Regions from separate parts of the Caballeronia sp. EK genome, predicted to be linked through region 2. Evidence: predicted binding sites of a transcription regulator. Region 2 holds the regulator's gene; each other region holds the start of a gene.
The links. Region 2 encodes FNR, which switches genes on or off when oxygen is low (the NO sensors DNR and NnrR bind a similar motif). Its sites were predicted from a motif close to TTGATNNNNATCAA; they were not measured.
Positions count from the first base shown of each region.

Region 1: a site for FNR is predicted at 3,817-3,830, ahead of IAG25_RS18940 (OmpW/AlkL family protein). Genes of this name have one in related genera too.
Region 3: a site for FNR is predicted at 2,753-2,766, ahead of adhP (alcohol dehydrogenase AdhP). Genes of this name have one in related genera too.

Region 1 covers NZ_JACSUE010000006.1:97,269-105,036, reverse strand. Annotated here, with positions in the region: gene IAG25_RS18960 (NAD-dependent protein deacetylase) at 1-782, opposite strand, end outside; gene IAG25_RS18955 (zinc-binding alcohol dehydrogenase family protein) at 918-1,928, shown strand; gene IAG25_RS18950 (GFA family protein) at 1,937-2,335, opposite strand; gene IAG25_RS18945 (hypothetical protein) at 2,352-2,912, opposite strand; gene IAG25_RS18940 (OmpW/AlkL family protein) at 3,116-3,733, opposite strand; gene IAG25_RS18935 (hypothetical protein) at 3,963-4,256, shown strand; gene IAG25_RS18930 (hypothetical protein) at 4,259-4,783, opposite strand; gene IAG25_RS18925 (GlxA family transcriptional regulator) at 4,922-5,890, opposite strand; gene IAG25_RS18920 (HD domain-containing protein) at 6,077-6,766, shown strand; gene IAG25_RS18915 (extensin-like domain-containing protein) at 6,768-7,478, opposite strand; gene IAG25_RS18910 (NAD(P)/FAD-dependent oxidoreductase) at 7,475-7,768, opposite strand, start outside.
Region 2 covers NZ_JACSUE010000002.1:886,952-894,719, reverse strand. Annotated here, with positions in the region: gene IAG25_RS08500 (dynamin family protein) at 1-712, shown strand, start outside; partial or broken gene IAG25_RS08495 (MFS transporter) at 968-2,314, shown strand; gene IAG25_RS08490 (hypothetical protein) at 2,337-2,531, opposite strand; gene IAG25_RS08485 (universal stress protein) at 2,582-3,409, opposite strand; gene IAG25_RS08480 (universal stress protein) at 3,625-4,071, shown strand; gene IAG25_RS08475 (hypothetical protein) at 4,103-4,399, shown strand; gene IAG25_RS08470 (DUF1488 domain-containing protein) at 4,482-4,787, shown strand; gene fnr (fumarate/nitrate reduction transcriptional regulator Fnr) at 4,763-5,497, opposite strand; gene IAG25_RS08460 (response regulator) at 5,659-6,306, opposite strand; gene IAG25_RS08455 (PAS domain-containing sensor histidine kinase) at 6,384-7,478, opposite strand; gene IAG25_RS08450 (hypothetical protein) at 7,525-7,755, opposite strand.
Region 3 covers NZ_JACSUE010000025.1:26,084-33,851, forward strand. Annotated here, with positions in the region: gene IAG25_RS37810 (MAPEG family protein) at 79-465, shown strand; gene IAG25_RS37815 (enoyl-CoA hydratase-related protein) at 510-1,376, shown strand; gene adhP (alcohol dehydrogenase AdhP) at 1,668-2,693, opposite strand; gene ppk2 (polyphosphate kinase 2) at 3,563-4,435, shown strand; gene IAG25_RS37830 (hypothetical protein) at 4,620-4,760, shown strand; gene IAG25_RS37835 (SulP family inorganic anion transporter) at 4,827-6,605, shown strand; gene IAG25_RS37840 (TetR/AcrR family transcriptional regulator) at 7,482-7,768, shown strand, end outside.

The DNA.
Region 1 (7,768 bases), on a different contig from region 2:
CGCGTCTTGCCGATGTTGATCGCGGCGATCGGCTTGCCGCTCTTCGCGGCCCATTCGCAGAAGCGATAGCCCGAGTACACCATCAGCGACGAACCGACGACGAGCATCGCGTCGGCGGCTTCGAGCGAGCGCGCCGCATCGTCGACGAGCACGCGCGGCACGCTCTCGCCGAAGAACACCACGTCGGGCTTGAGCACGCCGCCGCAGCGCGTGCAGCCGGGTACATCGAACGATGCGAAGTCGAGATCCTCGATATGCGCATCGCCGTCCGGCACCGCAGGCGCCGTGTAACCGACGAAATCCGGATTCGCCGCTTCGAGCGTGCGCTGCACCGCCGCCCGCGTATGCCGCTCGCCGCATTCGATGCAGCGCACCCGCCCGATATTGCCGTGCAACTCGATCACATCGGGATTGCCCGCACGAATGTGCAGCCCATCGACATTCTGCGTGACGAGCCGATGCACGCGCGAGCGCGCATCGAGCGCCCGCAGCGCGTGATGCGCGGCGTTCGGCTGCGCGTTCTGCACGACCGGCCAGCCGATGAGACTGCGCGCCCAATAGCGGCGGCGCGCGTACTCCGAGCCGAGAAAGTCTTTCAGCAATATCGGCGCACGGCCCTTGCGTTGGCCTTCGCGGTCGCGATAACAGGGAATGCCCGACTCGGTGCTGATGCCCGCTCCCGACAGTACGAAAAGCCGCGGATGCCGCTCGACGAATTCATGAAGCTGCTGCACGTGCCGTCCTTTTTGCGTGTTTTGCGGGGTTCGCTCTGGTGGAAATATAGAGCGAAACCGCACGCGCCGCTGGCCGCGATTCTGGCCTTACCACTTTTTAGATATCGAAATTGGCTTGACCAAATCGCCGGGCATCGTTAGATTGTCGGACGCCCCACTCCAAAGACACCACGAGACAAAAGCATGCTGACCGTCATCTGCGAAACGCCCGGAACCCTGAAAGCCGAACAGCGCGAGAAGCCGCGGCGCGGCGAGAACGAAGTGCTGTTGCGCGTGAAGCGCGTCGGCGTGTGCGGCACGGACCTGCACATCTTCACCGGCAATCAGCCCTATCTCTCGTATCCGCGAGTGATGGGCCACGAGTTGTCCGGCGTGATCGAGGAAGCGGACCCGGCGAGCGGCCTGAAGGCGGGCGACACCGTCTACGTGATGCCCTATCTGTCGTGCGGCGAGTGCATCGCGTGCCGTCAGGGCAAGACCAACTGCTGCGTGAACATCCAGGTGCTCGGCGTGCATCGCGACGGCGCGTTCACCGAATATCTGAATCTGCCCGCGCAATTCGTCCACAAGGCCGAGGGCGTCACGCTCGATCAGGCCGCGATGATCGAATTCCTCGCGATCGGCGCGCACGCCGTGCGCCGCGCGGACGTGAAGCCGGGTCAGCGCGTGCTGGTCGTCGGCACGGGTCCGATCGGCATGGCGGCCATCACGTTCTCGCGTCTGCGCGGCGCGAACGTGACCGCGCTCGACACCCGCGAAGATCGCCTCGCGTTCTGCAAGCGCGAGCTGAAAGTGGATGCCACCGTGCAGATCGGCGAGCACGACAAGGCAGCGCTATCGACGCTCACGAACGGCGAATTCTTCGATGTGGTCTTCGACGCGACCGGCAATTCGCGCGCGATGGAACGCGGCTTCGAGTTCATCGCGCACGGCGGGAAGTACGTGCTGGTGTCGATCGTTCCGGATCGCATCTCGTTCGCCGATCCCGAGTTCCACAAGCGCGAGGCGACGCTGCTCGCGAGCCGCAACGCGACGCCCGAAGACTTCGAGACCGTGCTCGCGGCGATGCGCAAGGGCGAAGTGCCCACCGATGCGCTCAACACGCATCGCCTGACGTTGAGTGATGTGCCCGAGCAATTCGCGTCGCTGCTCGATCCGAAGGCGGGCGTCGTGAAGGCGATCGTCGAGTGCTGATGGTTTGATCAGGGCGCGCCGCGTGCAAAGCGCGGCCGCCCTTGCGCGTCGTGCCAGGGCTCGGCGCTCTTGCACCAGATTTCGTACTGCGGCGGATAAAGACCGGTCTCGTCGAAGATGCCGGTCGGCACTTCGATCTCATCGACGCCATCGAACGCCAGATAGACCGGCGAGCCGCACGACGGACAGTGATGGCGTTTGCCTGTCGTCGAACTTTCCCATGCCACCGTGTCGCCCGTGACCTGAAACGCGTCGCGCGGAAAGATCGCATAGACGCCGAACGGCGCGCCGTGAATGCGCCGGCACGTCATGCAGTGGCACAAATTCACTTCCTTCGGTTCGCCCAGCACACGCACGCGCACCGCGCCGCATGCGCATCCGCCTTCGTGGGTCGGCTGGGCATTCATGCGGCGCTGTGACGGTTCATCGCGTGAAGTAGCCGCGATTCTGCATGCACTCGCTGTACGCGCGCCAGTAGCGCGTCATCGGCGGTTCGGGCGGCGGCAGCGGCGGCATCTTCATGTCGCCGCCGTAGATCGCATCCGATGCGCCGGACGCGCCAGCCGCCATCGATGCGGGCACCGCAGGCATGCCGGGCATCGGACCGGACGCGCCGGGCAATCCGGACGCACCCGAGACTCTCCCCGGCGGCAAGCTCGATGCCGCGATCGCCGCCGAAGCACCCGATGCCGGCGCGGCAGCGGAAGCCGCGAGTGCTCCCGACGCGCCCGCCGGCAAAGGCGGTTCGAGCGGACGCGGCGGCGTCAGCACGCGCGTTTCGCGCTGGGCGTCGCGTGGCGGCGTCTGTGGCTCGCGCGCGACGTTCACCTTGGTCGTCTGATTGGCATAACCGTAGCAGGCGGCGTTATCGACCGATTGCTGCCACGCGCTCTGGCTGCGTCCGGGCAGGGCGAGCGGCTGTTGCGCGGCGGCGGCGCCACACGCCGCGAGCAGAGCGATTCCCGCGTAAGTGGAAGGTCTCATTGGCTTGCAGTTCCCCGATGCGGTTTTATTAGTCGTTGCAGCTCACGCACCGTTCGCGCATGCGCGAGCGGCGCGAGTCTGCGCCGGGCCTGCTGCAAAGGATACCGCGACCGCGAAACCGTCCACGCCAGAAGCACCGGTATCTTCCGCCAATTTCCAGACGGAACGCGGGGCGGCGCACACTCGCCGGGAAAACGCGCGCGTCAGAACTTCATGCCGACGCCGATACCCACGACCCACGGATCGATCTTGAGCGAGCCGAGATCGGCGCCGTCCGCCGACGCGCTCGTGCGCATCCAGATCTTCTTCAGGTCCGCGTTGACGAAGAGATTCTTCGCGACCTGCACATCGACGCCCGCCTGCAACGCCGGGCCGAAGCTGCTGTGTCTGATCGACACCGGCGTGTCGCCCGCCTTCAGCTTGTCGTTATAGAAAACCGTGTAGTTCACCCCCGCGCCGACATACGGACGCACACGGCCCGCGTGATTGAAGTGATATTGCAGGAGCAGCGTCGGCGGCAGCACGTTCACGCCGCCAAGCCCGCCGATATTCGACGTCACCTGATGCCGCGACGTGGCAAGAATCAGTTCGACGCCGATCTCGTCGCGGATCATGTAGGTGAAATCGAGTTCGGGCACGATCGCGTTGTTCACATCGACACCGAGCGTGCCGAGCGCGCCGCCCGCGTGCACATCCGGCTGGATGCTGATCGCGCGCAGGCGCACCAGAATGTCGCCCGCGTGAATGCCGCTCATCGAATCGCTCGACGGTGCGTCGCCCGCCGCGTGCGCCCTGCCCGCAAACAAGGACGCGCATGCCATCACCATTGCCCCGAAGACTTTCTTCATTTCTATCTTTCCCACGTTAAATACGGGGATTCTCGCGGGCGGGCGCGCACGCGCCATTGACCGGGCTCAACGCATAAGCACGCGCGCACAGCCAACGGCGACAAGGCTTGAGCAACGACAATCGTGCGGTCGAACGCCGCAAGCGGCGGGTCCGCGCTTTGCTAGATCAAGGGAAAGTACAAGGGATAAACGGAGGCCGCAGATGAGACCCACAATCGGCACACTCGGGCGCATGACGGGGATTCTGCTCGGCGGCACGCTGGCCGTCGTGGCGAGCGCTCAGCAAGCGCCGCAAAAACCGAAACAGCTCCAATACGACAGCACGCCCGCGTATCAGGAGAAAAACGTCACGCCGCCTGCGACTGCGGCCGCGAACGCGAGCGATGCGCTCAAGACACGTCCGGGCAAGACGTCATCGGGCAAAGGCGCCGCGCCCGACCGGCCGAACGGAATCGGCTTCGATGCGGGCGCAAGCGGCATGGGCAAGAAGCAATAAGGTTACGCGTCGGCGGGCTTGTCGGGCCACGGCCATGTCGAATAGCGCGATGGCTTCTCGGACTTGGCCTTGCCCTTCTGCTTCTGAGGAGCGGGTGCGGAAGCGGGAACGGGAGCCGGAGTGCTCGCCGCATGCGCAGGCTCCGCGCTCTCCGCAATCTCCGGCAACGCCTCGCCGAACCACGGCACTTCCTTGCGACGCTCTTCCACGTACGCACCCCAGCCTTTTGCGTTGTCCGCGAAGAGATCGTGCTTCACGGTGTTGGCGAGCAGCGGGCGATTGAGCGTTTCGTCGAGGAGGGCTTTCGGCCACACGAAGAACGCGCCCGATGCACGGCGGATGAAATCGCGCGGCGCCATCTTCGGGTCGATGAAGCCGAGCAGCGTGAAGCCTGCAAGCGCCTCGTTGCCCTTCACCGCTTCGCCGATGCTCGCGTATTCGTCGGCGCATTGGCTCAGGCAAAACACCGACTCAAGCACGTCGCCGAGGTGCAGCAGCAACGCGCGTCGTTCGTAGGGATCTTGCATGGCGGTCTCATGTTTCGTCATTCGCTGTTCCGATATGTCGAGGGTGGATTCTGCGGCGCGCGCACACTGCCGCACGTGCCGCGTTCATCACGAATTTTAACGAACTCGGCGTGACACGTCGGCGCGCGATTCCGCCAGTCACTTCGTAAAGCGCGTGCGAAAACTCAGCCGATAGTCGTTCGGCGACACGCCGAGCCGCCGCGTGAACACGAGCCGCATGCGATCCGCCGTGCCGAACCCGCAATCGTAGGCGACGGTTTTCAGCGGCGTGTCGCTACTTTCGAGCACATTGCGGGCCGCGTCGACACGCGCGCGTTCGACGAACTCATGCGGCGTCATCTGCGCGAGCTGCACGAAGGCGCGCGCGAAGTTGCGCTCGCTCATGCCGGCGACGCTCGCCAGTTGCGCGACCGACAGCCGCTCGCCGATATGCTCCATCACATACGCCTGCACTTTCGCGACCGGCGATGTTTCGTCGGCGGGCGCGCTCAGATACGGGCTGAATTGCGACTGGCCGCCGCGCCGCTGCGCGAACACGACGAGGCGCTTCGCGACCGCTAGCGCGACCTGCGCGCCGTGATCTTCGGCGACGAGCGCGAGCGCGACATCGATGCCCGCCGTCACGCCCGCCGACGTGACGAGCCTGCCGTCGCGCATGTAGATGCGATCCAGCTCGACGCGTGCGCGAGGAAAACGCTCCGCGAGGCGCGGAGCGTTCTGCCAGTGCGTAGTCACATCGCGGCCGTCGAGCAGGCCCGCGTGTCCGAGCGCGAACGCGCCCGTGCAGATCGAGCCGTAGCGCTCGCAGTGCGATGCGACATCGGCGAGCCAGGCGGTCAGACGGGGATCGGGATCATCGACGGGAAGCGCCGGGCCGCCCGCGACGAGCGCGGTGCCGTAGCGCCGGTCCGCTTCGTCGAAAGACAGATCCGCGACGAGCCGCGTGCCGTTCGAGGCGCGCACGATGCGCTCTTCCGGACCGACGAGCGTGATCTCGTATGCGCTCGATGGCGCAATGAAGCCGTTCGCTTCCGCGAACACATCGACGGGACCGGCCACATCGAGCGCCTGCACGCCCTGGAAGATTGCGATCGCAACTGTACGCATCGAATGGAAGGTCCGTGATGAGCCCACATGGCAGAAGACGGCGTGCGCCTGGCAGGGTTCGACGCGTCGTTTCGATTGAGACGTGAAGGCGTTTTGACGAGACTAAAGGCATCCGACGCGCTGCGCGATTTTAACAACGCACAGGCATTCGCGTCTTCGATCGACCCTTATCACGGAGCCATACTCATGAGCGAAATCATCGCAGGCATCAGGATTCCCGACAGCCAGATGGCACGCGAAGCCACGCAACTCGTGCGCGATACCGAGCCCGATCTGCTCTATAACCATTCGCGTCGCGTGTTCCTGTTCGGCGCGCTCGCGGGCGAACGCAAGCAACTGAAATACGATCCCGAACTGCTCTACATCGGCGCGATGTTCCATGACATGGGACTGACCGAAGCGTACAGCAGCGCGCACGATCGCTTCGAAGTCGACGGCGCGAACGCCGCGCGCGATTTCCTGCGTCAGCATGGCATCGGCGAATACGAGATCGAGCAGGTGTGGGACGCGATCGCGCTGCATACGACGCCCGGCATTCCGCAGTACAAGAAGCCGGTGGTCGCGCTCGTCACGGCGGGTGTCGAGATGGACGTGCTCGGTCTCGCCTACGACGAGTTCAGCGCGGACCAGCGGCGTCTCGTGGTCGCCGCGCATCCGCGCGAGACGAACTTCAAGGAAGGCATCATCGATGCATTCGCCAAAGGCACGATCGGCAAGCCCGAATCGACCTTCGGCAACGTCAAGGCCGATGTGCTCGCGTTGAAGGACCCGAACTACCGGCGGCTGAATTTCTGCAGCATCATCCTGGGTTCGGCATGGAACGATCAGCCGCACGATCACGCGACGTGCCGCGATCCGGCGCATCGTCACGCGTAATTCAGCGGCAGATGCGATACGGTCCCATGTCGACGTGAAAGTGCGTCTCGTGCAGCGCGTTGTAATCGGGACCTAACGTGGTTGCGAATGCTTGGCATGCGCCTTCGTGAACGCGGCGCAGAAACTGTCCGTCGGGCGAGGCCGCATCGTCCCAGCGCGCGAGCGTGATGCGGCGTCCGTCATCCAGCACGAAGCCCGTGAGATCGATGGCGTTCGCGCTCGCATGCTGGCTCAACGCGGCGTCCTGCTGATGATTCACGTTGCGGCACGCATAGCTCCCGACATGCTCGATGCGCGCGACGCGCTCGCCGTAGATATCGAGCGCGGCGGGCTGAAGATACTGATGTTCGAAGTACGCGATGCCGAGCGCGAGCGGACACGTCGCGAGAAACGGCGAACTGAAGCGCAGGTCTTCCGTCTGCGTGACGCGCACCACGTCTTTGAGCGCACAACCGCCCTGCCCCGTTGCATCGGCCATTTCGCGATAGACGAGACCGGAGCGCGCGAGCGCGGCGTCGCAGAGTTGCGCGTCGTGCATCGTGCGCCATAACCTGAAGCGCGTGAGCGGACCTTGCGGCGCGCGCACATCGAGCGGTGCGAAGGGATCGTAGCGCTCGGGCAACACGATGCGCTTTGAATAGATCGCGTAGCCGAACATCGCCGCGCCGGCGAGCGACACCAGCAGCAGCCACGCGACGATGCGCACGATCACGCGTCGTCGGTTGCATGCGCGGCGTTCACGCGCTCGGCGAGTTTCGCGTCGTAACTCGAATGCACGTGCACGCGCTTTTTCTCGGGATACGCATACGAATAGGCCTTGCGCAACGCGAGCGACGCTTCATGAAAGCCCGACAGAATGAGCTTTTGCTTGTTCGGATAGTTGGCGATATCGCCGACCGCGAAGATGCCTGGCCGCGACGATTCATAGTTCGACGTATCCACTTCGATGCGTCCGCCGCGCACATCGAGATTCCACGTGGCGATCGGCCCGAGTTCCGACAC
Region 2 (7,768 bases):
GTTGAAGACGCCCGTATCGATCTCCTCATATCTCGCCCGCGAGCAGCGACAAACACAGGCGGCAATGAGCGATGCGGGATTCGAAAAGCTCTACGCGGCGCTGATGGCGATTGCCGAAGAGACGTTGGCTTATAAGCGGCGCAAGCAGGCCGAAGTGTTCCTGCATCATCTGGAAGAAAACGTGATGAGCGCATTGTGCCGCGACGTGTACGCGTTGCTTGCTAACCTGCGCGCGTTATCGGATGCGGCTATCGTGGCGCTCGAACAGCGGCAGGAGCAGATCGCGAATGCCGTGCGGCGCAGCGTCGCTCCGACCTTGCCGGCATTGCTCGATGCGCATTCGTCCTCACGCGACGTGAAAGCTATCGTCGATCGCTTATCGCAGGCGATCTTCGAATCGTTTTCGCGCGAGGCAAACGAACGGCTTCATGATTACGTCGTCGAACCGGACGCCTCGCTCGCGGTTATTCACCTCGATGACGATGCCGCGTTCGATGACACCGTCGCCGGTATCGACTATCAGCGCCTGCACGCCGCGCTGGGCAATGCGATTCGTCAACATATCCTGCGCCTTTGCCGCGACGCGACCGCGCAATGCGGGACTTCGATTGAACGATCGATCGATCAGGCCGCGCGATTGCAGGACGTTTTGCAAACCCATGAAACGAACCTGCTCGATCTGAAAGACCGGCTTCGCGCCGAATTCAATTAAGCGAAAGCGGATAACTTCTTTCATTCCCGAAAGGTATAGCCGGGCACCAATTCGGTATTGGACGGTGTATAACCGGCTCGCCTATCCTGAGCCGACTAACACATAAGAACGTCAGCGCAGGAATTCATCAGCCCGCCTCGACTTTTGCTGCTCTTCGGAATCGGCAAGGGAAACGCGCGCGCGTGCATCGAGCCGTCGAATCAATCGAAATAGAAAACGCGGATTTAAAGCAAGTCCTACATTAAAGGAGACACCATGCGTCATATCGACGTTCAAAAGTTATGCGACGAAGCCCGGTTCAGAAAGTTTCATTTGCTGCTTCTCTGCTGGTGCGCGCTCATCATTATTTTCGATGGATACGATCTCGCCGTCGTCGGAATCGCGCTTCCGTCGATCATGAGCGACATGGGCATTCAACCGACGAGCGCCGGATTCATGGTGAGTTCCGCCTTGCTCGGCATGATGCTCGGCGCGGTGTTCCTCGGAACGATCGCCGACAGAATCGGCCGGGTGCCCGCAATCGTGATTTGTCTCCTGCTGTTCAGCGTATTCACGGCGGCCGCGGGATTCACACGCGACCCCGTGATCTTCGGCATTGCCCGCTTTCTCGCGGGACTCGGCATCGGCGGTGTTATGCCGAACGTCGTCGCGCAGATGACGGAGTATTCGCCGCGCAAGATCCGCAGCACGATGGTGACGGTGATGTTCAGCGGATATTCCATCGGCGGCATGCTTGCGGCGCTCGTCGGCAAGGCGATGATCGAGCGCTACGGCTGGCAATCGGTGTTCATTGCCGCGGGCTTTCCGGCTCTGCTTGCGCCCGTAATTTTGAAGTACATGCCCGAGTCGCTTGCGTTCCTGATTCGAAACAATCGCGCGGATAACCTGAAACGCATTCTTCCGCGCGTCGACCCAGCATACGTGCCGCAGCAAGGCGACAACTTCTCGCTCTCCGACCGCGAAGCCGTCCCCGGCTCGACGATCGCACGACTCTTCGCCGAAGGTCGCGGCCTGAGCACGGTCATGTTGTGGATCGCGTTCTTCATGTGCCTCTTCATGGTCTACGCGCTGAGTTCATGGCTCACAAAGCTTATGGCGAGTGCCGGACATAGCCTCGGCTCGGCCCTCACGTTCGTGCTCGTCCTGAACTTCGGCGCGATGATCGGTGCGATCGGCGGCGGATGGCTCGCCGACCGCTTCAACATCAAATAGGTCCTCATCGCGATGTACGCGCTCGCGGCTATCTCCATCAGCCTGCTGGGCGTGAAGGTACCGATCGGTGTGCTGTTTTTCCTTGTCGGCCTGGCGGGCGCATCGACCATCGGCACGCAGATCGTCACCTATGCGTTCGCCGGCCAGTTCTATCCGATGGCCATTCGATCGACGGGCATCGGCTGGGCGTCGGGCATCGGGCGCAGCGGTGCGATTCTCGCGCCCATCGTGATCGGTTTTCTCGTGAGCCGCGCGTTGCCGCTTCAGCAGAACTTCGTCGCGATTGCCATTCCTGGCGTCATCGCGATGCTGGCGGTGTGCCTGATCGATTCGCGCCGTTCACCGCGAAAAGCTGGCGCCATTCCCGCTGCGCAGGCCGATCCGGTTTGAAGCAATTGCGCGCGCCCCGCAATCATTCCTTTCGAGGTTTCGGCTGCCGGGGCTTCTGCGGCTCGGAAGGGGCGCCGCGTTGCGTCGGCGCCCTCGTGCATGCATCCGGCGGCGTGGCATAAGGCACGTCGTCGCAGCAGCACGCGTAGACCGGAAAGCCGTACGCGTTCGTGCGGACGATGGTCGTCGGCCCGTGCAGCGGGCATACCGCTTTCATGGCGCCTCCTGAAATCCGATAGTCGACGTGTCTATCGTACACGGCGCACATCAATGCGACATCAGCACCGGCACGGTCATCGATTGCAGGAAGGTGCGCGTCGCGCCGCCGAGCACGAGTTCGCGCCAGCGCGCATGACCGTAGCCGCCCATCACGACGAGATCCGCGCCGAGATCGGCGGCGCGCGATAGGAGGATGTCGCCCGCCGATGCATCCGCGCCGCTCGCGCCCGACACGATATCGACCTCCACGCCATGCCGCGCGATGCAAGCGGCGATGTCCGCGTCCGCGATGCGTTCGTCCGCTTTCTCATCGACCCTGACGATGGTCGCGCGCCCGGCCGCCTTCAGCAATGGCAACGCGTCGTGGACCGCGCGCGCAGCTTCGCGGCCGCCATCCCACGCGATCATCGGAAACCGGCCGATGGAGGGAAAGAAACCGGTGCAGGGCACGAGCAGCACCGGACGTCCGGCGGACAGGATGAGATTTTCGCGAAAGCCGTCGCCTATATAGGACTCGGGATCGGAGGGATCGTCCTGGCCCGCGATCACGAGATCGGCGCAGCGCGCGTGATGCGGCACCGCATGATCCGCGGGTTCGGCTGGCGCGAGCCATTCGCCCGATACGCCCGCACGGTTCAATTCCGCGTGAAAGAGCCGTTCCAGCGCGCCGGCCTGTTCGCGGCGCACGGCGGCCCGCGCTTCGTAATAGGCGGCGGTGCCGGCCATCACGTTGAACGCGCGCGCGTTCGGCTCGAAAACCGAATAGAGGCCGATCACATACGCGTCGAATTGCCTCGCGAGTTGCAGCGCGGTTTCCAGACGGGGATGGGCGCGCACGCTCGTATCGAGGTGCACGAGGATCGTCTTGTAGCTCATCGAATGACTCCTGGAGTCCGCTGAGAGTTGATGGCCCCGAGTCTAAGGAGACGCCGCCGTGAGTCGCTTGACTCAGATCAACGGAAGCGGGGTCGCGCGCCGATGTGCTTGCGCTTGATTCAGGTCAATTGCGCAGACGAGCAGCGCGATAGAGTGAGTGCGTTCGCCGCGCCGTGTGCGCGAACGCATCGCACAGACGTGAAGGACGAAAGACGATGTACCGCAATATCCTGGTTGCGCTCGATGGCAGTGAATGCTCGCAACGCGCGCTCGATGAAGCGATCCGTATCGGCACGCTCGCCAGGGTGAACATCGTCTTCGTCATCGACGTGGCCGCGCTTTCGTCGTTTCCTGCGCAGTATCGCGTGAGCGTGCGCGAGGACGGCACGCGCACGCTGGAGACCGCGCAGGCGCGCGCGATCGCCGCGGGCATCGACTGCGAAACCGAACTGGCCGAAACGCGCAACGTGACCGACACGATCGCGAAATGCCTGCAGCGACGCGCGGCGCATATGCCCGCCGATCTCGTCGTGATGGGCACGCATGGCCGGACTGGATTGCGGCGGCTTGCGCTTGGCAGCGTCGCCGAAGCTTTCGTCAGACGCTCGACGTGTCCCGTGCTGCTGATGCGTGCGTCGAATGGTGAGGGCAAGGATGGGTGAGGATCAGCGGCCTGACAGGAGAAACAATCACATGGGCCTCGGAATGCAGATCGCCTACCTCGGCTTTTCCGGCTCGAACGTGATCGAACGGGAAGCGGGCGTCGAACTCGTGCGGCTTGCGGGCGTCGCGACGGATATCGTCGATTGCCGGCTCACGATCAAGGCCTGTCCCGACCCGTCCGGGCAACCCGTCTACGATGCACAACTAGTGCTTCTCACGCGCGATTCCGAGCAGGTCACGGTGCAGCGGAACACCGACGCCGATCCGACCGTGGCGATGCATCACGCCTTCGACCACGCCGTGCGAATCCTGCGCGAGCGGTATTGATCCAGATCAATACGCAGCGCGAATTCATGGCCGAGACTCAGTGGATATGCGCCGCAGGTCGAAACCATTGCGAGGTATCGGCATGAACATCACATTTCCCAGCCAGCCGCCCGTCTATCAGGGCGATGTCCCTTCACTCACGTTCGCCGCCTTCGCCGATGGCGAGCGCATCGCGTGCACCATTTCCGCCGAGGCGCTGGAAGATCACTTCGGCGCGGCGTCGTGGCGGGAGGAAGATTTACAGCAGGCTTTCGAGAGCCATCGCTCGTCGATCGAAGGGGCCGCCGAACATGTGCTGAGCCGCGTCGGCGGCACATCGGTCATGCTGCGCAGCGGATTTTTCCGCTTCCGCCAGGCACGCGCTCAGACTTCTTCGAGCCGGGCCTGATCGAGAATCCGAACGTCGCGGCCGCGCGCATCGATCACACCGGCTTTCTGCAGCCTGGAGAACATGCGGCTGACGGTTTCGATCTTCAGGCCGAGATAGCTGCCGATTTCCTCGCGCGTCATGCGCAGGACGAATTGCGCCGGCGAATAGCCGCGCGCCTTCATGCGCGTCGAGAGATTGAGCAGGAACGCCGCGACGCGCTGCTCCGCCGTCATCGTGCCGAGCATCATCATGAGGTTGGATTCGCGCACGATTTCGCCGCACATCACGCGATGCACGTGATGCTGGAGCGCTCTGACTTCGCGGCACAGCAATTCGAGCAGGTCGAACGGAATGATGCAGACGACGCTGTCTTCCAGCGCGATCGCATCGCACGTGTGACGATCGGCGCTCACGCCGTCGAGCCCGAGCGCGTCGCCCGGCAGATGAAAACCCGTGACCTGCTCGTGGCCTTCGCGGTGCATGACGACGGTCTTGAAGCACCCGCTGCGCACCGCGTAGAGACTCTGGAACGGATCGCTGCAACGGAAGAGCGTTTCGCCGCGCCGCACGGAACGCGTCGAGCAGATGATCGCGTCGAGACGTTCGTAATCGACCGGCGATAGATCCGACGGCATGCAGATGCGCTGCATCGAGCATGTCGAACAACGTGTGTTCGTGCGCTTCACCTCGGCTCTCGTGCCGAGAGTCTCTGCGCTCGCGGGAATCATGCTGCGCCTCCTGTCGAGCGGATCGCGCATCGATGCGCGATCCTGAATGCCACGCCTCGGATTATTGGCTGCTTCATCTCGAAAATAAATCGGCGCAGGCGGATCGTACTGTAGGCGTTCGGGAAGCCGTGTAGGGAAACGCTGACACGCGTCGATCGGGATCAGGCGCCGTCGTCGTCGAAGAGCTGATGGCGCACCGCGTAACGCACGAGCGCTGCTTCGTGCGGCATGCGCATCTTGTCGAGGATGCGCGCCTTGTAGGTGCTGACGGTCTTTGCGCTCACGCACAGCGCCTCGCCGATATCGCTGATCGACTCACCCGCGCACAAGCGCCGGAACACCTCGAACTCGCGGTTCGACAGACGCTGATGCGGCAGCGCGTCGGCGGGTTCGCTGAGGCTCTGCGCGAAGCGTTCGGCCATCGCGAGGCTCACGTAGACGCCGCCCGACGCGACCTTGCCGACCGCCGCGACCAGTTCCGCGCTCGCGCTTTCCTTGGTGATGTATCCCGACGCCCCCGCCTTGAAGGCGCGCGCGGCGTATTGCTGTTCAGCGTGCATGGTGAGCACGAGGATGCGCATGGCGGGCTTTTCGTCCTTGATCTGCTTGAGCAGGTCGAGGCCGCCGCGGCCCGGCATCGAGAGATCGAGCACGAGCACGTCGGCATCGGTTGCGCGTGTGAGCGCGAGGGTAGCCGGTCCGTCGCTCGCTTCGCCGGCGACCTCGAAGCCGTGTGCGTTCGCGAGAATGTGGCGCAGGCCGTCGCGCACGAGTGCATGGTCATCGGCAATCAGCACTCTTATCGTCATCGATGCGATTCCTTTTGTCGACCGACTCGCGCGGAGTTCGAGTTTACCGACGACAGCCTCGTAGCGGTTGACTCAAATCAAGGGAAGCCGTCGCCGGCGCGATGCCCGAGCGGAATCTCCGCGCGAATGCGAAAGCCTTCGCCGGGCGCGCTGCGAAACGCGATGACGCCGCCAAGTTGACGCACGCGCTCGCCCATGCCGAGCAGGCCGAACGCGCCGGCGGTGCGCCCGCGCGTGACATCGGCGCCGCAGCCGTCGTCTTCTATGGTCAGCGTGCAGCGCGACTGCGCGCAGACGATCGCGATGCGCGCCTCGCTGGCCCGCGCATGGCGCACGATGTTCGTGAGCGCTTCCTGAACCAGCCGGAAGACCGAGGTGGAGGCGGTCGTGTCGAATCCGTCTTCCTCGCCTTCGAGATCCAGATGAATCGTCAGATCGTAGCGCCGGCGAAAGTCGCAGGCGAGCCAGTCGATCGCGGCGAAGAGACCGAGGTCGTCGAGCACGGGCGGGCGCAGGCCTGCCGCGATGCGCCGCACCGATCCGATGATCGTGTCGATCTGCGCGAGCGATTGCTTCGCGATATGCGCATCGTGCGCGCCGGTGTCGAGAAGGGAGATCTGCATCTTCAGCGCGGCGAGTTGCTGGCCGAGATCGTCGTGCAATTCGCGGGCGATCGACGCGCGCTCGTTTTCGAGTGCGCTCTGAACGTGCGCGGAGAGTTCGCGCGCGTGTTGCAGTTCGGTGAGCCGCAACCGGTCGGTCATGTCGCGCGTGACCTTGGCGAAGCCGAGCAGATTGCCGTGCGCGTCGTGCAGCGCGGTGATGACGACGTTCGCCCAGAAGCGGCTCGCATCCTTGCGAATGCGCCAGCCTTCGTCTTCGACGCGCCCGGCCTGCGCCGCTATCGCGAGTTCGCTCTGCGGTTTGCCTGCCGCGATGTCCTCGGGCGGATAAAAGACGGAAAAATGACGGCCGACGATTTCCCGCGCGTCATAGCCCTTGATCCTTTTTGCGCCGTTGTTCCATGTCGCGACGTTGCCGTGCGCGTCGAGCAGGAAGATCGCATAGTCTTCGACGGCCTCCACGAGAAGCCGGAAAGACGCATCCGTTTGCAGCGAGGGCGAGAGCGGCGCGCGTGGATCGACGGGTTCGGTTGCGGGTGCGTTCGTCATCGTTGCAAGGGGCAGGCGCGCAAGCAACGTGCGACGCGTTGCAATGCTATTGCGTAGTCAGCCGGAAAGGCGGCATGGGCAGTTCGTCGCCATCGAGAAAGGCGGTCGCGCAGCGCACCGCGAAACCGAGCGCGCCGTCCTTGCTTGCGAACGCGCCGAGATTGCCGAGCGAGGTGGCGTGGCCGTCCTCTTCCAGAATCGACGCGGTCGCGACGAACGCATTGCCCACACGAGTGACGGAGGGCTGAAAAGCCGCTCCCCGATGATAGATGATCATAGATTTGACTTGT
Region 3 (7,768 bases), on a different contig from region 2:
ATCGTAATCGAATGAACGACACGCGAACGCTGCTTGCCAACAGGCGTTCGTTGTTTCCCGCCGAGGAGGCTTGGTCAAATGAACACTGTTGCTCTCTCATGCGTGATGGTTCTTGGGCTACTACTCTTCGGCCTCGGGTTGTCCATCTCAGTGATGCGTTTTCGCGAAGGTACCTATATTGGCTGCGAGGCGGACCCCGCGAACCGACTACACAAGCTCATTCGAGCTCATGCCAACACAGCCGAATACGCGCCATTCCTCGCAATGCTGTTTCTCTACCTTGGCGCGCGATCGCCTTCGATGGCGGTAGAGTCGCTGATCGTCGCGGCAACCGCGTACCGCTGCGTGCTCGTCATTGGCCTTATCGCTTGGCCCACGATGGCTAAACCCAATCCCTTCCGGTTCGTTGGAGCATTTGGGACCTATGTGGCCGGTCTGGCGGTATGTGCGATGCTGCTGCGTTGAGATGCGACAGACAGACGAATTAAATTGAATTTCTCAAGCTATCAATGGATAACGAATACTTTCAGATCAGCACCGAATCCGGCATCGCACATCTACGGCTGAACCGCCCCGAGCGACTCAATGCGATGGGTCCCAGCTTCTTCACTGGGCTGCGCGACGCCGTGCTGACGCTCGATGACGCGGGCGACACCCGTGCCCTCGTCATCAGTTCCACCGGAAAACATTTTTCGGCCGGCATGGCGCTCGAGGTGTTCACCGCCACAACGGATGCGTTTGACAACAGCAGTCCACGGGCGCGGTTGGGCTTCCAGCACGCGTTGAGAAACCTGATAGATTGCTTCGACACGCTCGATCAGGTCCGGTTTCCCGTCATCTGTGCAATCCAGGGCGGGTGCATCGGCGGGGGCCTCGATCTCGCCGTCGCGTGCGACATTCGCGCGTGCACAACGGATGCATTCTTTGCTCTTCAGGAAACGCAGATCGGCATGACGGCCGACCTTGGCGTGCTCCAACGCCTGCCTAAGATCATTCCCGCCGGCGTGGCTCGTCAGATGGCTTACACCAGTGAACGGTTGAGCGCCGAGCGTGCATTGGCCGTCGGCTTGGTGAACGCCGTGTTGCCCGATGCCGAGGCGCTCCTCCGACACGCGATGGAACTGGCCCGGACCATCGCGTCCCAGTCCCCGCTAGCCGTTGCCGGGTGCAAGACTGCGATGAACTTCGCGCGCGATCATAGTACGTCTGACTCGTTGCGACATATGGCCTTACTGCAGAGCGCCATATTCGACACTCAAGATATTGCCGAAGCGATTTCGGCTTGGCATGAAGAACGACAGGGACACTTCGGCGCGCTACCGCCGCTGACACCGCGCCACCGGGGAGCGGCGGCGAAAGACGGCTCGGTGCAGTGACCTGGCTGCGTAACCGCGCGATCGGCGCACCGACTTTGGGACAGTCTTCGCCTCATTCCATTGAAGCCTGCGCAGACGCTTTGCTCCAGCGTTCAAATTCCTCGGATGCAAATAAGGATGCGTCAGGTGCAATGCTGCGCCGGAGCTTTCATCCACGGCCCGGTGCTCGATCGATGTGCCGGTGACCTGTGCGGATACCGAGCTTTGGATTGCAGGCGAATCTTCGACGAGCGGTACGGGTGGGTCGTCAAATCCGATGTCGACGACCGCGCCTCGATGGGACATCGCCGTTCAATCGATCGTCAGCACCACACGGCCGTCCACCTTGCCGTTTCTGAGATCGGTGAATACCGAATTGATGTTTTCGAGCCGGTCGGGATGAATCCGGGCGCGGACTTTGCCCTCAGCAGCGAATTCCAGCGACTCCTGCAAGTCCCGCCGCGTCCCGACGATCGAGCCCCGGACGGTAATTCCGTTGAGCACCGTCGAGAAGATCGGGAGCGGGAAATCTCCGGGAGGCAGCCTGTTCAGCGATATGGTTCCGCCGCGGCGCACCATGCCGAGCGCCTGCGCGAATGCGCTGCGCGAGACTGCCGTGACCAGTACGCCGTGTGCGCCGCCGATCTCCTTTTGGATCACGGCCGCGGGGTCATCGGTCGAGCCGTCGATGACGAGCGTCGCTCCCAGATCGCGTGCGAGCGCGAGCTTCGCGGGCTCCACGTCGATGGCGGCGACATGCAGGCCCATCGCAATGGCGTATTGAACCGCGACGTGACCAAGGCCGCCGATACCCGAGATCGCAAGCCATTGTCCGGGCCGCGTGTCGGTCATGCGAATGCCCTTGTACACGGTGACGCCAGCGCACAGGATTGGCGCGATCTCCTCGAAGCCGACTTTCGACGGCAGATGGCCGACATAGTTCGGATCAGCGAGCACGTACTCGGCGTATCCGCCGTTCACAGAATAGCCCGTGTTCTGCTGATCGTGACAGAGCGTCTCCCAGCCGCTCAGACAATGCTCGCAGCGACCGCACGCGGAGTACAGCCACGGCACGCCGACGCGATCTCCTTCCTTGACGCTCTTGACGTCGGCGCCGACGGCCGAGACATAGCCAACGCCCTCGTGCCCGGGAATGAACGGCAACGCGGGCTTGACCGGCCAGTCGCCCTCGGCTGCGTGCAGGTCGGTGTGACACACGCCTGACGCGGCGATCTTAACGAGAATCTGGCCTCGCGCGGGGGTCGGAACAGGCACCTCCTCGATGCGAAGGGGTTCGCCAAAAGCATGCACGACAGCGGCTTTCATCGACTTCGCCATGGACTTCTCCGGTGGGATGCACGACGTTGCCAGTATCGACGTCTGAGACCCGGACACCGTTGACTCAAATCAAGGAAAGTCGTTCTCTGCGACGTCTCAAGCCGGCATGTGCCAGATCAAGATTGCACAGATGCGTGCGCCATGCCACCAGGCGCTCCTAGCTCGCACTATTTGCTCTGTGCCGAACGGAGTGAGCGACGGTCTGTCGAAGAGGGGTGGTAAACACATATGAACGACCGAAACGCGTTGTAACGCCCAACGAGCCAAACGTGCTGACAGGCTTGAACCAAAACGGTACGCAGCAAGGAATGGCTTCCAACGAATAGGCGATCATGGACGATACGCCGCCAGTGCATAGGACGGGTGCGGAAGATCCGGATCGCTTGCCCAATGGGAACGCTACCCGCGCGGCGAGGCTTTTGGCGGGGTGGCTAAGGAATGCGGGCGAATGCCTGGTTTTAACGGACTGCGCGCGTGCTCGAGGCCTCAACACGGTCACCTTCAGCGCTTCACTAACCTGTTGCATTTTGGTCCAGACCGCCGCTCTAGCCAAACGAGTTTGCACCATGAGCGAAGATCATCTATGACGGGTTTCTTTAAAGGATATCTAAATATCGCAAAACGTTTGATTTATATCAATCGATTCGGTTGGGTCGTGTGACAGTCTGCAAATCAAACCAGGAGTGTTGGAGAGAGAGAGCGCATACCTGCGTTCAGCACGCGCGTTGCGCCCATCTCGTAGGATGTACTCGCGTTCATCTGGTCCAGCTTCGCCGTGGCCTGTCACGTTGCCCCGAGGCGCGAGGACGCCGCGATTGCATTAGGGTACACAGATGGGCGGGATCGCCGCATTTTCAGGGAGAGAAGCCATGGATGACACTCCGAAAGAAGCTAAAAACGGCGATTCGGCGAAGCTCAGCACGCACGCGTATTTGAAGGACCTGCGCCGGCTCCATGGCGAATTGGTCAAGATGCAGGAATGGGTCGTGCATAGCGGCGCGAAAATCTGCGTCTTGTTCGAGGGACGCGACGGTGCGGGCAAGGGCGGAACAATCAAAGCGATCACCGAGCGCGTTAGCCCACGCATTTTCCGGGTCATCGCGCTGCCCGCGCCCACCGCTCGCGAAAAGAGCCAGATGTACATGCAACGCTATGTTCCGCACCTGCCGGCGGCTGGCGAGGTCGTGATTTTCGACCGCAGCTGGTACAACCGCGCGGGCGTTGAGCGCGTGATGGGTTTCTGCACGGAGTGTGAGGTGCAGGAGTTCCTGTTTGCGACGCCGCTCGTCGAGCGCGCCATCATTGATTCGGGGGTTATCCTGATCAAGTACTGGCTGGAGGTCAGTCCTGCGGAGCAGACACGGCGCCTCGAAGCGCGCATATACGATGAGCGTAAGGTTTGGAAGCTCTCGCCGATGGACCTCGAATCGTATCGGCGATGGTACGACTATTCGAAGGCACGCGACGAAATGTTCGCGAAGACTGACACTGAATTTTCACCGTGGTATGTAGCCCGCTCCGACGACAAGAAGCGGGCCCGCCTGACTATCATCCGCCATCTGCTCAGCAAGGTACCTTACGAGAGCGTGCCGCGGGAACACGTGAAGTTGCCGCAGCGGCGGAGCGCGGGAGACTTTCTCGAACCGGACTACCCCTACAGGTTCGTGCCCGTCGCCGCGCACGGAACCGAGGAACGCACACAAAAATCGCCTGTGAGGAAAAAGGCCAAATCGGCCCACTAGCCGCCTCCCGACGCTCGCCTTCGACCATCGGCTTGCAAGCGAACCCATACGCGATGCGGGGGATGCGCCGGCATTTCTTAAGCGTTGTTGCACGCCGGCGCCTGATAAATTTTGAGGAATTCCGCATTGCCTCCGGCGGGGAACCGGGATCGGTTAAGTCGCCTGAAATGCCGATAACGTGCGCTTGGATGCGCCCTATGACGCGTCGACGCCTGGTGCCATACTTGCAACGATGGTGTTTGCTTTCTGCGCGTTGCTCCTCGATGGGATGCTGTCGGGCGACGACGTGATGATCTTCTGGGAGAACTGGGAAATGCAGCACTAACTGGTGGAAAACACCCTAACGCTGGCAGACGAAGCATCCGGACGATGATCGGGAGTCCGCGTGACTATGGGAAAAGATTCATCAACACATTCGTCTAGCGGGTTTCGTATTGCGGTCCTTGAGTGGGTCCGCGATTATCGGAAGGAGTGGATCAAGCCGGATATCATTGCCGGCGTGACGGCTGCGGCGGTCGTACTTCCGAAGGCCTTGGCGTACGTGACAGTCGCCGGGCTGCCAGTGCAGGTCGGGCTGTATACCGCGTTCCTTCCGATGGTGATCTACGCGATCTTGGGATCGTCGCGGCCGCTCAGCGTGAGCACAAGCGCAACCATCGCCATCCTCTCCGCAGCGGCCCTCGCCCGTGTGGTTCCGGATGGAGCGACGGCAGAACTCCTGACGGCCTCTGCAACCCTGACGCTACTGGTCGGGGCCATCCTCACGCTCGCCGCACTTCTGCGGCTCGGATTCATTGCCAACTTCATTTCTGATCCTGTGCTGACTGGATTCAAGGCTGGTGTCGCGGTCGTAATCGTGCTGGATCAGTTGCCGAAGCTGCTTGGCATTCACTTTCCCAAGGGGGCGTTTTTACACAACCTGCTGGCTACCGTCATGGGTATCCCGCACGCGTCAGCGGCTACGGTCGCTGTTGGGGCGATGACGGTGGGCATTCTCGTCGCCATGGAGCGTGTCTTTCCACGAGCGCCCGCGCCGCTAATTGCGGTAGCAGGTGGAATCGGCAGCTTGAGCCTGCTCGACTTGCAGCTTCACGGGGTCGACATTGTCGGCCATGTGCCGACGGGCTTCCCTTCCGTCACCGTGCCGGACCTGTCGCTTGTCGCGTCGCTTGTGCCCGCTGCAGCCGGCATTGCACTGATGAGCTTTACCGAAACGATCGCGTCCGGGCGAGCATTCGTTGCGAGCGAAGAACCTGCGCCACAGGCGGATCGAGAGTTGCTGGCGATCGGACTTGCCAATGTGGGCGGCGCACTTCTAGGCTCCATGCCCGCGGGCGGAGGCACGTCCCAGACGGCCGTGAACCGTCTTGTGGGCGCTCGCAGTCAGCTTGCCGAACTGGTCACGGCAGCCCTCACGCTCGGTACGATGCTGGTGCTTGCGCCCTTTATCGGAATGATGCCGCACGCCACGCTGGCAGCGGTTGTTATCGTCTATTCGATCGGCCTGATCAAGCCATCGGAATTTCGCGCGATTATCGTCGTACGCCGCACGGAGTTCGTGTGGGCGCTCGTTGCGGCCGGCGGAGTCGTGCTCTTCGGGACCTTGCTGGGCATCTTGATCGCTATCGTCGTGTCCCTCCTGGCGCTTGCTTACCAGACGTCCGATCCCCCGGTATATGTGCTGCACCGCAAGCTTGGCACGAACGTCTTTCGCCCGGTATCCGCAGAGCACCCTGACGACGAGGCTTTTCCAGACCTCCTGTTATTAAGGCCGGAAGGGCCAATTTTCTTTGCCAATGCCGAGCGCGTCGGCCAAAAGATCCGCACGCTGATCGAGCAAACTCATCCGCGGATCGTTGTGCTCCATTTGCGCGCCGTAATCGATCTTGAGTACACGGCGCTCAAGATGCTCACGGATGCTGAAAAGGAGCTTCGCAGGCAAGGTATAGCGCTCTGGCTCGTGGGTCTCAATCCGGGCGTACTGGCAATGGTGCAGCATTCACCGCTGGGCGAGACGCTCGGGCGCGACCGGATGTTCTTCAATCTGGATCTGGCGCTTGCGGCATGGCAGGCGCAGCAACCACCGGGATCCGTGCGGGACCGACGCCCTGAGTTTGCCGTCGGCGTCTGGTCCCTCCCGCGCGGGTGCTGCTCGATCACGCGGCGGTGAGATGACCGCCGACTTATGCGAAATCGAACCGTCGCCGTTGCGCATCCTTGATCGAGCTAAGTCTTACTCGAGGTGTCCTGCATCGAGTCGAGAAGGCCGACGTCGAAAAAATTGCAATTGATTCTCGTTGACTGCTTTCAGCGACCTAGCTTCAATGTCACGGAGACGCTATCAAGCGCCGTGCGCCGCCATAGCCGTCAATGACAACTGCTGATTTGAGCGCACAAGCCGAGGTGTGAGCATTGCGTAGCGTCACGGATGTTTCTAGTGCGGACGAAGCGCGTCGCGATGAGCCCGCTTGGATGTTGCTGTCGTCAGGGGACGATCTTGAGGCCTGCGGTGGTAGCAAATCGCCGATGCCGACGTCCGGCGGTCCCTGAGGCAGTTCCGAAGGGACATGACGCAGGTACAGGTACCGACTCGACGTTGCACACGCGGTACGTACGCACGAGGCCGGAGATCACGGCGCATGTGGGTCACGTCCGCCACGATCCACTCGTGTGTACCGTTGGCAGGGCCGATTACGATCGCACATCTTCAGCACCATACCCAGCGTTCGGCGTCAACCTCGCCATCTACTCTGACCATCTCCCGGCCGATCCGAACTTCATTCGCGCCGATGGTAGCTCTTGGCACGAGGGATTCCCTGGTCGAGCGTTCACCGAACAAGCTCGGTCGTTGCGGCATTGTGCTCCGCTCGGACACTACCCGCGATTTTTACAATTGACACATATATCAATAATGAGTTTAACATCACAATTAAGCGCTGCGCGGAGTAGCGAAATCATTGCCGGCAGATAATCTGTAAGACCAGTCATTTGAGACGGGCGTCGACTTTCCCGCTCGCGCGTGGCAACCTGACCTATACGTTATGTCATGAAACAGAAACGCTTGACACGGGCACAGCGGCGAGAGCTGACGCGGGAGCGTCTGCTTAAGGCTGCACGGACGATCTTCGTGAAAAAAGGTATAGCGGCCACAACTGTGGAAGACATCTCAGAGGCCGCTGGCTACACGCGCGGCGCATTCTATTTCAGTTTCAATGGAAAGCAGGAACTACTGATAGAGTTGCTGCGCCGCGACGACGACATGGCAAGTTCAGATCTACGGGCCACCATGGAGGAAAGAAGCACGCCAGAGGCAATGAAGAAGCGCGCTATTGC